Regions from separate parts of the Shewanella sp. SG44-6 genome, predicted to be linked through region 3. Evidence: predicted binding sites of a transcription regulator. Region 3 holds the regulator's gene; each other region holds the start of a gene.
The links. The regulator sigma-54, encoded in region 3, starts transcription at its own class of promoters, with help from an activator protein. The targets are predictions, from matches to a motif close to GTTGGCACGNNNNTNGNNT.
Positions count from the first base shown of each region.

Region 1 (4,180 bases), on a different contig from region 3:
ATTATTCGCCGTTGTATTTAAGTCTTTTTGCGCGGCAGCAATACCACTCAGTGCAATGTTAAATGACATAGTTCACCTCTCACAATTAATTCATTTATCAATAAAGCCAATAATTCAATACAGGCCTTACTATGTTTCAGATACTGCGAGTACGTCAGATAACTTAATTCCGCCTACTCCACGCAAATTCAAAATGGCCCCAGTCGCTGCAGTGCCCAGTGACACACTTGTCACATGTGCATAAGTTGATACCGCTAAATCTTCCGACGTTCCATCAACTTTACCACTGGCTTTTATCGAGTAATTACCCGCTTTAACGGGTTGGCCATCCTTACCTAAGCCATCCCATGTCACATCAACATTGCCGCCTTTACTGCCATCAACATTAAAGCTCTTGATCAGCTGACCCGACTCATCTTCAATTTTCACCGTAATCGTTTCAATTGCAGATGGCGTACTGATCACACCTTTAATCTCAGGGCTTTCAGTAGAAATTGCCCCGGTATCAGAAGGGATAAGCACTTTTCGACCCACCAAGCCTGATGCTTGTAACGCTTGGCTAGAACTCATTACCGTATTGAGGTTAAGGATCTCATCATTCAGATTTGAAATACCGTCAACCGTCGAAAACGATGCCATTTGGGCAATCATTTGATCATTATCAACCGGTTTAAAAGGATCTTGCATAGACAACTGTTGACTGAGTAAAGCAAAAAAATCTTCTTGCTTTAACATCTGATCTTTTGATTCAGGGATCGCACTTTCTTCAGGTAATCGAATTCCGTCAAGGAAAGGGTTCCCAGTAGTAGTGCTGGTTGTATTTGTCTGTACAGAACTTTTCGTGGTAGCACTTGTATTTGATGTGCTACTGGATTGTTGCGGTAAAGACTGACTGTAAGAATTAACGAGGCTCATTGTTACCTCCTTGAATAATCATACTATTTACCCATCCTTAACGTCTGTTGCAACATAGACTTAGTTGCATCAGCCACCTGAACGTTCATTTGATAAGAGCGTGATGCAGAAATCATATCGGCCATTTCTTCCATCACATTGACATTCGGTTTATAAATAAAACCATCACCATCAGCCATCGGATGATCTGGCGAGTATTCTTTTATTAATGGTTTATCACTTTCAACAATGCCTTTGACGTTAACACCCGGCGAACTATTTTGCTGGCTATTAGCTTTAAGCATTTCAGCCTCAAAAATGGGATGACGTGCTCGATAAGTTTTATCAACACTGCTTGATACAGAATCCGCATTGGCAATATTACTGGCAGTGGTATTCAAACGCACTGACTGCGCAGACATACCTGATCCAGACACATTGAAAATATTAAATAAACTCATGATTAATCACCTCGCAAAGCTTTACGCATGCCATTAAACTTACCTTCAAGGAAGCCTAATGACATTTGATATTCGAGCGCATTTTGCATAAATGCTGATTGTTCTTTCTGCGTATCAACAGTATTACCGTCACCTGTATCGGCTTGATTTGGAACACGATATTGGACATGTTGTTGACTTAACGCTGTTAAATCGAAATGTTTTTCTGTGGTTTGACTCATGCTCAAACCCTTCTGATGTGAGCTTGCTGCTTGCATAGCAGAAGCAAAATTAACATCTCGAGCTTTATAATGAGGAGTATTGGCATTGGCGATGTTACTTGAAATCACTTCAGCTCTTTGAGCTCGTACGCCCAAAGAATATTGGTGAACACCTAATGCATTATCGAAATTAATCGCCATAAAATTGCCTCCATCAGCTAACTGATAGATATAAAGCAAAGGTTATGCCAACAATTTTTATAATGGGAGAATAAAATAAAAAAACTAACATGCCGACGATCGTCGGCATGGGGTGAATCTAATCAACTGTTTTAGCTAGGTTTTTTTCTGGTAATAGATACCGGGATTACAGCGAACCATATTAAACTCTTCGGTTAACCCCGCAAGAGATTCTGACGCACCTAAGAATAAGATACCTTTAGGATTAAGTGCGGCAGCAAATTGCCGCAAAATGGTAGCCTTTGCCTCTGGCGCAAAATAAATCAATACATTACGGCAAAAAATGATATCGAACTTGCCTAATAAGCTATAACTTTCAAGTAGATTGTGTGCTCTGAAGTTCACTAAACGTTTTACGTTATCTTTCACTTTCATATTGCCAGACGGTAAAGCATCAAAAAACTGACGTTTACGCTCTTCAGACAAACCACGAGCCAGAGCTAAACCATCATATTCAGCATTCTTACAACGCTCTAACATAGAAGGTGATAAATCTGTTGCCTGAATTGTCACGCCCCCAGGCAAAGCACCGGGTTTACGCTGTTGATATTCCAACACTGTCATAGCTAAAGAGTAAGGTTCTTGCCCAGATGAGCAAGCAGCAGACCATATTTTTAATGGTCGGCCCAACTTGCTGTATTCAGGCAACAAAGAATTACTCAGCAACTCAAATGGATAACGGTCTCGAAACCATAAGGTTTCGTTAGTAGTCATCGCATCTATCACTTCAGCGCGTAATTGACGCTCTATCGGTTTCATCGACTTTTTAACCACCTCAGATAGAGAAGGCAAATTATGCTTTCCCATCAGTGGCGCTAAGCGGCTACGAACTAAATACTGTTTGTTCTCACCTAACACAATACCGCTATGCTGCTCTAAAAACAGCCTAAATTGATTGTACTCTGCTTCAGCAAGTGATTTATCTGTCACATTATCTTCCTAATATGTTTGCCGATGAGCCGACCGAACGTTCAATATTATTCAATTCTAAACAATTATAAACTCAAATGTTTGTTAACCGCTGCGGCTAATTCATCGGGGTTAAACTTAGCAATAAAATCGTTAGCCCCAACTTTTTGTACCATCGCTTGGTTAAACACACCACTTAACGATGTGTGCAGTACGACTTTTATATTCTTTAACTTTGGATTATCACGAATTTCTGCTGTTAGAGTGTAGCCATCCATTTCAGGCATTTCAATATCAGAAATAATCAACGGAATTTCCACTGATACATCATCCATTTCTTTGGCAATATTTTTCAACATCTCTAACGCTTCTCTACCATCTTTGGCAGTATCGATTTGCAGATTTAAAGACTCTAACGAACGAATAATCTGTTTACGTGCCACTGCAGAATCATCAATAACCATAATATGATAATGCTGTTCCCTATCAATCGTTAAAGTTTCGTTGAGTTCTTGACTAATCGAAGTCTTAACCGGTGAAATTTCATCAAGAATTTTTTCAACATCCAAAATCTCAACCAACTCGCCTTCTATCTCTGTCACTGCGGTTAAATAGGAAGAACGACCAGAACCTTGTGGAGGCGGCATAATTGCCTCCCAATTCATGTTGATAATACGTTCAACAGAACTCACTAAAAAGCCTTGAATGCTTCGGTTGTATTCGGAAATGATAATAAAGCAATTTTCAGTTGATGTCAGTGGACGACCACCCGTTGCAGCACTTAAATCGATAACAGAAATCGTTGCGCCACGAATATGAGCAACACCTTTAACATAACGATTTAATTTCGGTAAGGTTGTCAGTGGTGGGCATTGTAAAACCTCTTTCACTTTGAACACGTTAATCCCAAACCGTTGGCGGCCGTTAAGCCTAAATAATAGTAACTCGAGTCTGTTTTGCCCGACAAGCTGAGTACGTTTATTGACTGAATCTAAAATGCTCGACATAACACGACCTTGTAGTTAACTGTCACCCAAAAGGATAAAAATTGTTCATTAAAATTATAGTAAACCCAGGTTCAACACAATACGTTAGCTCATTACGTCTAGCTCATTTATCGCTAAAGACCTACCAACCTTGAGTGTAAACCATCAACAACCCAGCGAATACTTATCTATTCATTAAATTAAAAAAGTGGGCATACAACTTGCTTTAATTTGTATTAATTAACTCACACACGGTGAGCTGACACTTTTTTGACGGCGACATAATGAAATTATTATGTCATCGGTGCATATTTTTTAGCTTATTGTGTATGCAGAGATAGCTCGCATATTTTCCGTTTTTAAAAGTATAGGTGTATTCTGGCAAAACAAGCTAGTATCTTCATTATGAAAGTATTTTTTTTATGTTTATTATGTTCAATAACATTTTTTTTGCCAGCATTTGCTAGCGAAGAGATAATAACACCCTCAT
Region 1 covers NZ_JACJER010000114.1:301-4,480, reverse strand. Annotated here, with positions in the region: gene flgE (flagellar hook protein FlgE) at 1-69, opposite strand, end outside; gene flgD (flagellar hook assembly protein FlgD) at 130-915, opposite strand; gene flgC (flagellar basal body rod protein FlgC) at 939-1,355, opposite strand; gene flgB (flagellar basal body rod protein FlgB) at 1,358-1,756, opposite strand; gene H5185_RS17040 (protein-glutamate O-methyltransferase CheR) at 1,892-2,725, opposite strand; gene H5185_RS17035 (chemotaxis protein CheV) at 2,791-3,711, opposite strand; partial or broken gene H5185_RS17030 (flagellar basal body P-ring formation protein FlgA) at 4,096-4,180, shown strand, end outside.
Region 1: the regulator sigma-54 is predicted to act here: its motif matches at 1,790-1,808, upstream of flgB (flagellar basal body rod protein FlgB).

Region 2 (4,180 bases), on a different contig from region 3:
AGCAATATCACCCTGAGCCATACCATTTTTAATGCTGCTGACGCCCTTGCCTTTTTGAGTCACAAAAGTGAATTGATCACCTTCAACAATCTCGTCAGCAAACAGCTGGGTAAAATGTTCAATATCTTTGGCGATAGAATGAGTGTCACCGTCGGTAGCAGCATCAAAACCGTCAGTAATTGCATCACGCATTTTATCTGAGGTAATCATTCCAGAGGTAATGGTTAACTGTATAACCGCAATCGGCTGCGCCAATACATCATCTAAGGTTTGCACTTTTGTCGGTAAATACAAACTGCCCACATATAAGTCAATAAAAAACTTGCTGCGCACTCCTGCGCCATTCAATACTAATGGTTGCTCAGCAACCGTCATTTGCTCTACCACATCAATATCGCCAATCACTTTAGCGTGCGCGAATGACGGCAGCATCAACACTAAACTCATACCCATTAAAGCTAATAACTTCATATAAACTCTCTAAAAAAACGCCACAAAAATAACCACAGAAAGAATAAAAAGTGGTTTTATGCCTGGCAATATATACCGCAACCAAATCACATACTAAAACTCAGCGATTAACCGTTAATAGCTTATTTGCTGAGTATTGCACTTCGAGGTTGAATAAGGGGTTAACCACGAACACCTAACTTAAATTGGCCGTTCTGATTAAACATTAACGCTTGCTTGTGCTTAGGTGAAATTAAAATTGGACCATCATCGAAAAACAAGAAGCACTTCCAATTACGCACAAAGACATCCCAACGCGTTTCAATGATTTGGTACTTTTCATAACAAAAATACACCACCACATCATCAGGCCATTGAATATGTGTACTAACAGCTTCAGGCATAGCGTTGTCCAGAGAGTCCCACGCCGATTGCCAATGTTCTGTTGCCGTCCAAGCGTCTTGCTTTATTGGCCAATCGCCTTTCTCAAATAATTCCGCCCGACTGCTCTTATTGCTTATCCACTTATCCCACACTTCCATGGCACTTTTATCGGTCAGTGGTTTAATCAAAGCCTTATCATCATCTGATACAGGCAAATCTTTATGGTTAAAAATCCACTTACGCTTATAAAGATCAAACGGAATATATGAATGTGACAAACAACTGCTCCTAGCAATAAAAAATGAAGCACAATTATAGCGCTAAAGCCGATCAGACTGCGATAGTGATAAACACAAATGATGAGATGATTTGTTAAAAAGATTAATGCTGTAGTTAAAAATATTGATACGAGTAAATATCTTAATTCTGGTAAGGGACAATGAAATAAATCAGATGATGAGAAAAGACAGAGAATGAGCATAGGAGTAGTTTATATGGTCTCCCCACAGGGACTCGAACCCCGATCGGCCGCTTAGGAGGCGGCTGCTCTATCCTGTTGAGCTATAGAGAGACCCAGTGATTATACTGAGTTTATAATCGAATTAAACCTTTTAAATTTAATTGCTTGATTAATAACCAACTAGTTCTTAATCGCAATGTCATTCACTTGAATATTATAAGCACTGTCGATACCGTCAAAGATTGCCGTTGAACTGTCTTCGGTCACTTGTTCGATAACCACATTCGCCCGACTTTTAGTCGCGATAGCGCGCATAGAGTTGAATCTGTCGGGGATGTTTTTCTGCAGGACGATTTGGAACTTATCACCCATTTTAACGCCATTTTTACGGCCTAAATTGATGATAATGCGATCACCATCTCTTGCCACAATTTGGCCTAGTAATGGTCGGCAATTGAGTTGCTTATCTAACGACATAACGCTTTGTTGTAAAATATCACTGATCGCCTGGCCATAAGATGATCGCCAAAAGCGTTGATTAGCTGGTGACACTATTTCTTGTCGTTCAAATTCCCAAGGGGCTGATGTCGCAAATGATTCCGACCAGACCACTTCACCGCTAATGCCATGATAAAGGGTTAATTTAAGGATAAATTGCCTCAGTGGATCATCTTCTACAAAGCCCAAATAACTGCTTTGTACTGGTTCAGTTGAAATATCAATAATTTCGGGCTGCAGCAAATATTGGCTATCGGTGAGTTCACCTAACCAACTGGGTATGCGGTTACCTCTAAAATTGACCAATTGATTGGTATTATCAATTTTCTCATCTGCATGTAGCCTGGCAAAACTGTAACGCGATTGCGCGTTAATCGCTTTGCCTAATTGTTCGGTGATGCGCTCTTCAAAATGGGCTAATTGACCATAGCGTAATTGTTCGCGTTCTTGTAAATAAGCTTGAGGCAACATAATCGCAGCTTTGAGTGATTGACTTTTACATTGGGCATCGGACTCTTGTTCGCTAAGCTCAAGCTGTAAAATGACAGTAATAGTATGCTCGCTGATCATTTCACTCATTAATTCAACATTATTGGCCGAGCCCATACGCTGCATTTGAAAAGTATCTTGAGTAAGCCGTCCTTGGTTAACTTGTTGTTCGCTAGAAAAGTTAACTCCTGCTTTTAAACTGGCATAATTTAATGCTTGGCTGATAGCGTCTTCGCGAGCTTTATCAATATCGCCATTAACAATTTTGGCTTTGCCAGTCACTTCAATTTGTTCAGCAAATGCAGACATTGTCACTAGCAAGCCACTTGCACATAATATGGCTATGACAGCAAGATGACTAAAGGGATTAGCTCGGTTAGTAGGGCTGTGTCGGATCAGCATACGATGTCCTAATGTCAAAAAAACGTCTATTTGGCTTAATAAAATGAATTAAGCTTACTCTATATTTTACAAAGCAAAAATTGTGCCTATAACCGTTTTACTAGTTTTTTTTAGATTTAGGGTAATTATAGTAAAGCTTCTAACGCATTTGCCGATATAAAGGAACGAATATTAAAGAGTAAAAAATTGACCTTAGTTACCGATAAATAAGGCGATAAAATGACTCATTTATACCAAGATTTGCGGCATTTTTGTAAGAGGAATTATTATGATTAATAGGCTTGTTGTCCCCACGGTCATACTGGCGTCATTGACGTTAGTTGCATGCACCCAAATGCCTAATGCTGCCAATAATCTTGCCTTTAGTAATAACGGTAAATTTGTCAAAGTGGTCGATGAAGATCAGGTTTATCACCACAAGTTAGCTTATGATATACAAGCTGTTGGAATATCGCCTAAGGGCCAGGTCAATGTGTGGGCAGAAAAGTTAGTCAACGAATTAGTATTGCAAAATGATGCCCTTCGCCCTGATGAACCACTGCTCATTTCTACGCCGGTAATGGCCAACAATTTAAATACATCCAATGAGTTAGGCCTTCAATTACAGCAAGGATTGCTTGCTGCATTCCATGCCCATGAGTTTAATTTGGTTGATTTAAACGTCGCAACCAATTTACGTGCAACAGAGCAAGGTGAATTTATGTTGAGCCGAAATTGGGAGCTGCTGCGTTCCGATTTACCGGTAGCGCACGTTTTGGTATCAACCATGACCTTAACACCTGAAGGAATCGTCTTTAACGGCCGAATAGTGAATGTGACCAATAATAGAGTGGTTTCTGCGGTGCAATCATTTGTGGCGGCGTCGAGCTTATCGGGTTATTTACAACCGTCTGAAATGATTGAATCGCGTAATGGTTTACTGTATCGCCACGAAAATATGGGCGACAGTCGTTATACCGTATTAGGAGATAAGCTATGAAGTCGTTAATGTTAATTGTGTTGGTACTGTTAACTGGCTGTGTAAGCAAGGATAAATATGTCCAGTGGGAAACCGAAGCTCCAGCCTCGTTCCCTACCCTAACCGCAATTGGTTATGCACCCTTAGCGACTCAGCCAAGCAAAGAACCATCGCATCGTATTTTAATGGCAATGCAAGCATCAAAAATTGCTGCATATCGTGAGTTAGCAGAGCAAGTGTATGGCCAAAAGATTACCGCAAACAGCGACGTGAGTGAGTGGTTATTAACTGACGACAACGTTAAGTCTAGCGTGAGTGGCATTATTCGCGGGGCTAAAGTGGTAAAAACCTACCCAGCCGGTGAGTTTTATGTCACTGAGTTAGCACTTGATTTTAAACAAGTATGGCAGTTATACGAACAACAAAATCGCCCTAAGCGGGTAAAAGAAGTGACTTACTTCTAGGGCCGATTTGCATTAGTAGTTAAGACGATTTTATTAGATAAATGCTGAGTCGCTAGATTAACTTTTACAACAATG
Region 2 covers NZ_JACJER010000139.1:5,934-10,113, reverse strand. Annotated here, with positions in the region: gene H5185_RS18615 (chalcone isomerase family protein) at 1-471, opposite strand, end outside; gene H5185_RS18610 (DUF2947 domain-containing protein) at 633-1,112, opposite strand; tRNA gene H5185_RS18605 (tRNA-Arg) at 1,330-1,405, opposite strand; gene H5185_RS18600 (flagellar assembly protein FlgT) at 1,475-2,683, opposite strand; gene H5185_RS18595 (FlgO family outer membrane protein) at 2,952-3,662, shown strand; gene H5185_RS18590 (LPP20 family lipoprotein) at 3,659-4,105, shown strand.
Region 2: the regulator sigma-54 is predicted to act here: its motif matches at 2,755-2,773, upstream of H5185_RS18600 (flagellar assembly protein FlgT).

Region 3 (4,180 bases):
GGTTTAGGTCTACATGCTGACTTGAATTCGCAAAAATTATCGCTACTCAGCCAGGTAGAAGGAACATATGAGCCACATTAATCGCCTCAACACTCACGCCAATGTTATGTTATTTGGCAGCATATTTTGCCTGCTGAGTTTACCTACCATAGCGAAACAAGGTGATCTTCAACAAGAGTTGAAAATTGCCTCAGTAAGCCAGTCTGCTGACATTAAAAATAATCAAATTGTTTTTAATGGTCCTGTTACCGTTACCCAAGGCACTATTAACATTAATGCTGATGAGTTACGGGCGTTTACTCCCGAAAACAGCACCAGTAAAAAACTCATCGCTATAGGCAACCCTGCAACGTTTTCACAAGAGTTAGACGACGGTCAAATTGGTACCGCCAGTGCCAACGAAATAAGCTATGATCTTGCTACCACTACACTGACATTGACAGGTAATGCCAAACTGGATCAATCTGGTAGCCAAGTAACCGGTAACCGTATTAAGTACAACATTAACGCTCAAGAGCTGATTGCTGAAAGTACTGGTACAGGGAAAGATCGCGTTATTACTATTATTCAACCTGAGAATTTCCAAGACGAGACTGCACCAAAGCAAAAGCTCCCTGAAATTCCTGTTAAAAAGCAGATCAAACCATGACCCAAATAACCCTAACGGCTGAAAATTTAGCTAAAAGCTATAAAACTCGTCAGGTTGTTAAAGATGTGAGTTTAACCGTTAAAACAGGCCAAATTGTTGGTCTTTTAGGCCCCAATGGTGCAGGTAAAACAACCACGTTTTATATGGTTGTCGGCTTAGTGCAAAGCGATAAAGGTCGGATCTTAATTGATGATGACGACTTAACCGCCGACCCAATGCATCTTAGAGCTCGCAAAGGGATTGGTTACTTGCCGCAAGAAGCCAGTATTTTTCGCAAACTGACCGTATACGACAATATTATGGCCGTGTTGCAGACTCGCAAAGAGCTCACTACCGACCAACGGATTGAGCAAGTAGAGCATTTACTAGAAGAATTCCATATCACCCATATTCGCGACAGCCAAGGCATGTCGTTGTCTGGTGGGGAACGTCGTCGAGTAGAGATAGCGCGCGCGCTGGCCGCTAATCCTAAATTTATTTTGCTCGATGAGCCTTTTGCGGGGGTTGACCCTATTTCTGTCATCGACATAAAAAAAATCATTCAACAGCTTAAAAACCGCGGCTTAGGGGTATTAATTACCGATCATAACGTACGTGAAACCTTAGACGTCTGTGAGCGAGCTTATATTGTCAGCCAGGGCAATTTAATTGCCGAAGGCACACCTGATGAGATATTGAGTAATCAACAAGTTCGGGCTGTGTACTTAGGTGAACAATTCAAGCTATAGTTACTTTACTGGCCTTTTAGTCTATCTAACTCATTTCATTGAACGATATCTAAATAGCGTTAAATGTCATTGATGTATGTGACAATCGATTACAGTTTTCGAGATTGTCATTTTTATGGAAATCATCTAGGGATAAGCGGTAAATGAAAGCGTCACTCCAACTCAAAATGGGTCAACACTTAACCATGACCCCTCAATTGCAGCAAGCGATCCGCTTACTGCAATTATCGTCATTGGAGCTACAGCAAGAAATCCAACAAGCATTGGACTCAAACCCATTGCTTGAAATAGAAGATGAGTTTTCTCAAGCAAAAGACTCAGTAAAAGAAAGTCGCGACCAATCGGACACCGACTTTAGTGACAACAGCGTGGTCAATATAGAAAAAGACACCTCAACAGTCGACACAGCAGAATCCATGACCAAAGAAACCATGGACGATTTAGCTATGGATACCACATGGGATGAAGTGTACACCGCCTCACCAATGTCAGGTTCAGGCAGCGCTAGCATGCGCGATGATGATATGCCATTCCAAGGTGAAACGACTGAAGGCTTATATGAGCATTTAGAGTGGCAAAAAAATCTCACGCCATTTTCTGACACTGATCGAGCAATTGCTACCGCGATCATTGATGCCATTGATGAACGCGGCTATTTAACCCAAAGCACTGAAGATATTCTCGAAGCCATGGGTGATGAAAGTGTTGAACTAGATGAAGTTGAAGCGGTATTAAAACGTATTCAACACTTTGATCCCGTTGGTGTTGCCGCACGAGATTTAAGCGAATGTTTATTCATTCAATTAGCCCAATATGCCGACACAACCCCACATATAGACAATGCCCGTCTGCTCATTAAAGACTATTTAGATTTAATTGCTGGGCGCGATTTTAGATTATTGATGCGCAAAACCAAGCTCAAAGAAAACGAGTTGCGTGACGCAATCACCTTAATCCAGTCACTTAACCCTCGCCCGGGCTTGTTAGTCACCGCTATTGATGACGAATATGTTATTCCTGATGTAACCGTACTAAAGAAGAATGGCCGTTGGGTTGTAGAGTTAAACCCAGACAATATGCCTAAAATTGGCGTTAATCAACAATATGCAGCCATGGCTAGAAGCAGTAAAAACTCTGCCGATAGCCAATTTATTCGCGGTCATTTACAAGAAGCTAAATGGTTCATCAAGAGTATCGAAAGCCGCAATGAGACCTTATTGAAAGTCGCCAATTGTATTGTGCAATTTCAGCAAGGTTTCTTTGAATATGGTGAAGAAGCCATGAAACCTATGGTGCTCAATGATATTGCTGAAGCAGTAGAAATGCATGAATCAACTATTTCACGGGTTACCACTCAAAAATATATGCACACACCACGTGGGCTATTTGAATTAAAGTACTTTTTCTCTAGCCATGTCAGCACCGACGATGGCGGAGAATGCTCATCTACCGCTATTCGTGCTTTTATCAAAAAACTGGTTGCAGCAGAAAACCAGCAAAAGCCATTAAGTGACAGTAAAATGGCCCAACTGCTGGCAGATCAGGGGATCAACGTTGCGCGTCGTACGATTGCAAAATACCGCGAAGCGATGCTCATTCCGCCCTCAAACCAACGTAAGAGTTTATAACCTACAAGGCAACGGAGGATTTTTATGCTTATCAATATGACAGGTAGAAATATCGACATTACCGAATCTTTACGTGAATACGTTCAAGGTAAATTTTCAAAGCTTGAACGACACTTCGATCAGATCAATAATGTACACGTTGTGCTCAATGTAGAAAAATTACAACAAAAAGCAGAAGCTAAAATCAACCTTAATGGTGCAGAGATTTTTGCCATGTCAGAAAGCACTGATATGTATGCTGCAATAGACGCCCTGATCGATAAACTCGACCGTCAGGTAATTAAACACAAAGAGAAGTATACAAAACACTAACGATGGAACTTTGTACCATTCTGCAGCCGGAATGCACTACCTGTGCCACACCGGGCAGTAAGAAAAAAGTACTGGAACTCATCAGCAATTTAGTCGCTGCCCAGTACCCACCCCTATCTTCGCAAGAGGTTTTTGAAAGCCTATTAGCGAGAGAGAAAATGGGTAGCACAGGTATAGGAAATGGCATTGCGATACCTCATGGTAGATTAACGACCATAGAACATCCGATCGCAATATTTATTAAATGTGAAGAAGCCATTGCCTTTGATGCAATCGATAAACAGCCCGTGGATATTTTATTTGCTTTGTTAGTACCTGCAGATCAGTGCCAACAGCATTTAAGCACGCTATCAAGCGTGGCTCAAAAATTAAGCGATAAGCAAATATTGAAACAGCTTCGTAAAACTCACGACTCAACAGAACTTTATCGGGTTATTACTGCATGAAACTTGTCATAGTATCGGGACGTTCAGGCTCAGGAAAATCTGTTGCTCTAAGAGTATTAGAAGATCTAGGGTATTATTGTGTTGATAATTTGCCTTTACCACTGATTGGCACATTACTGGCTCAGCTCAAAGGTAATAACGATCTAGTGGCAATTAGTGTTGATGTACGCAACATTGCCGAGCAAGGTAAAGTCCTTCAAGATCAACTTGCCTTACTTGAACATGACACTGAAATTATTAGCTTCTTTTTGAATTCTAATGATAAAGTGCTACTCAAACGCTATAGCGAAACGCGTCGATTACACCCGTTATCTAAAAATCATATTTCACTGCAAGAAGCGATCATATTAGAAGGCCGTTTACTTGAGCCTATCGCAAAAATTGTTGATCATTATATTGACACCTCTGCCCTGAATA
Region 3 covers NZ_JACJER010000136.1:3,845-8,024, reverse strand. Annotated here, with positions in the region: gene lptC (LPS export ABC transporter periplasmic protein LptC) at 1-81, shown strand, start outside; gene lptA (lipopolysaccharide transport periplasmic protein LptA) at 68-649, shown strand; gene lptB (LPS export ABC transporter ATP-binding protein) at 646-1,377, shown strand; gene H5185_RS18425 (RNA polymerase factor sigma-54) at 1,521-3,005, shown strand; gene hpf (ribosome hibernation promoting factor) at 3,030-3,317, shown strand; gene ptsN (PTS IIA-like nitrogen regulatory protein PtsN) at 3,320-3,763, shown strand; gene rapZ (RNase adapter RapZ) at 3,760-4,180, shown strand, end outside.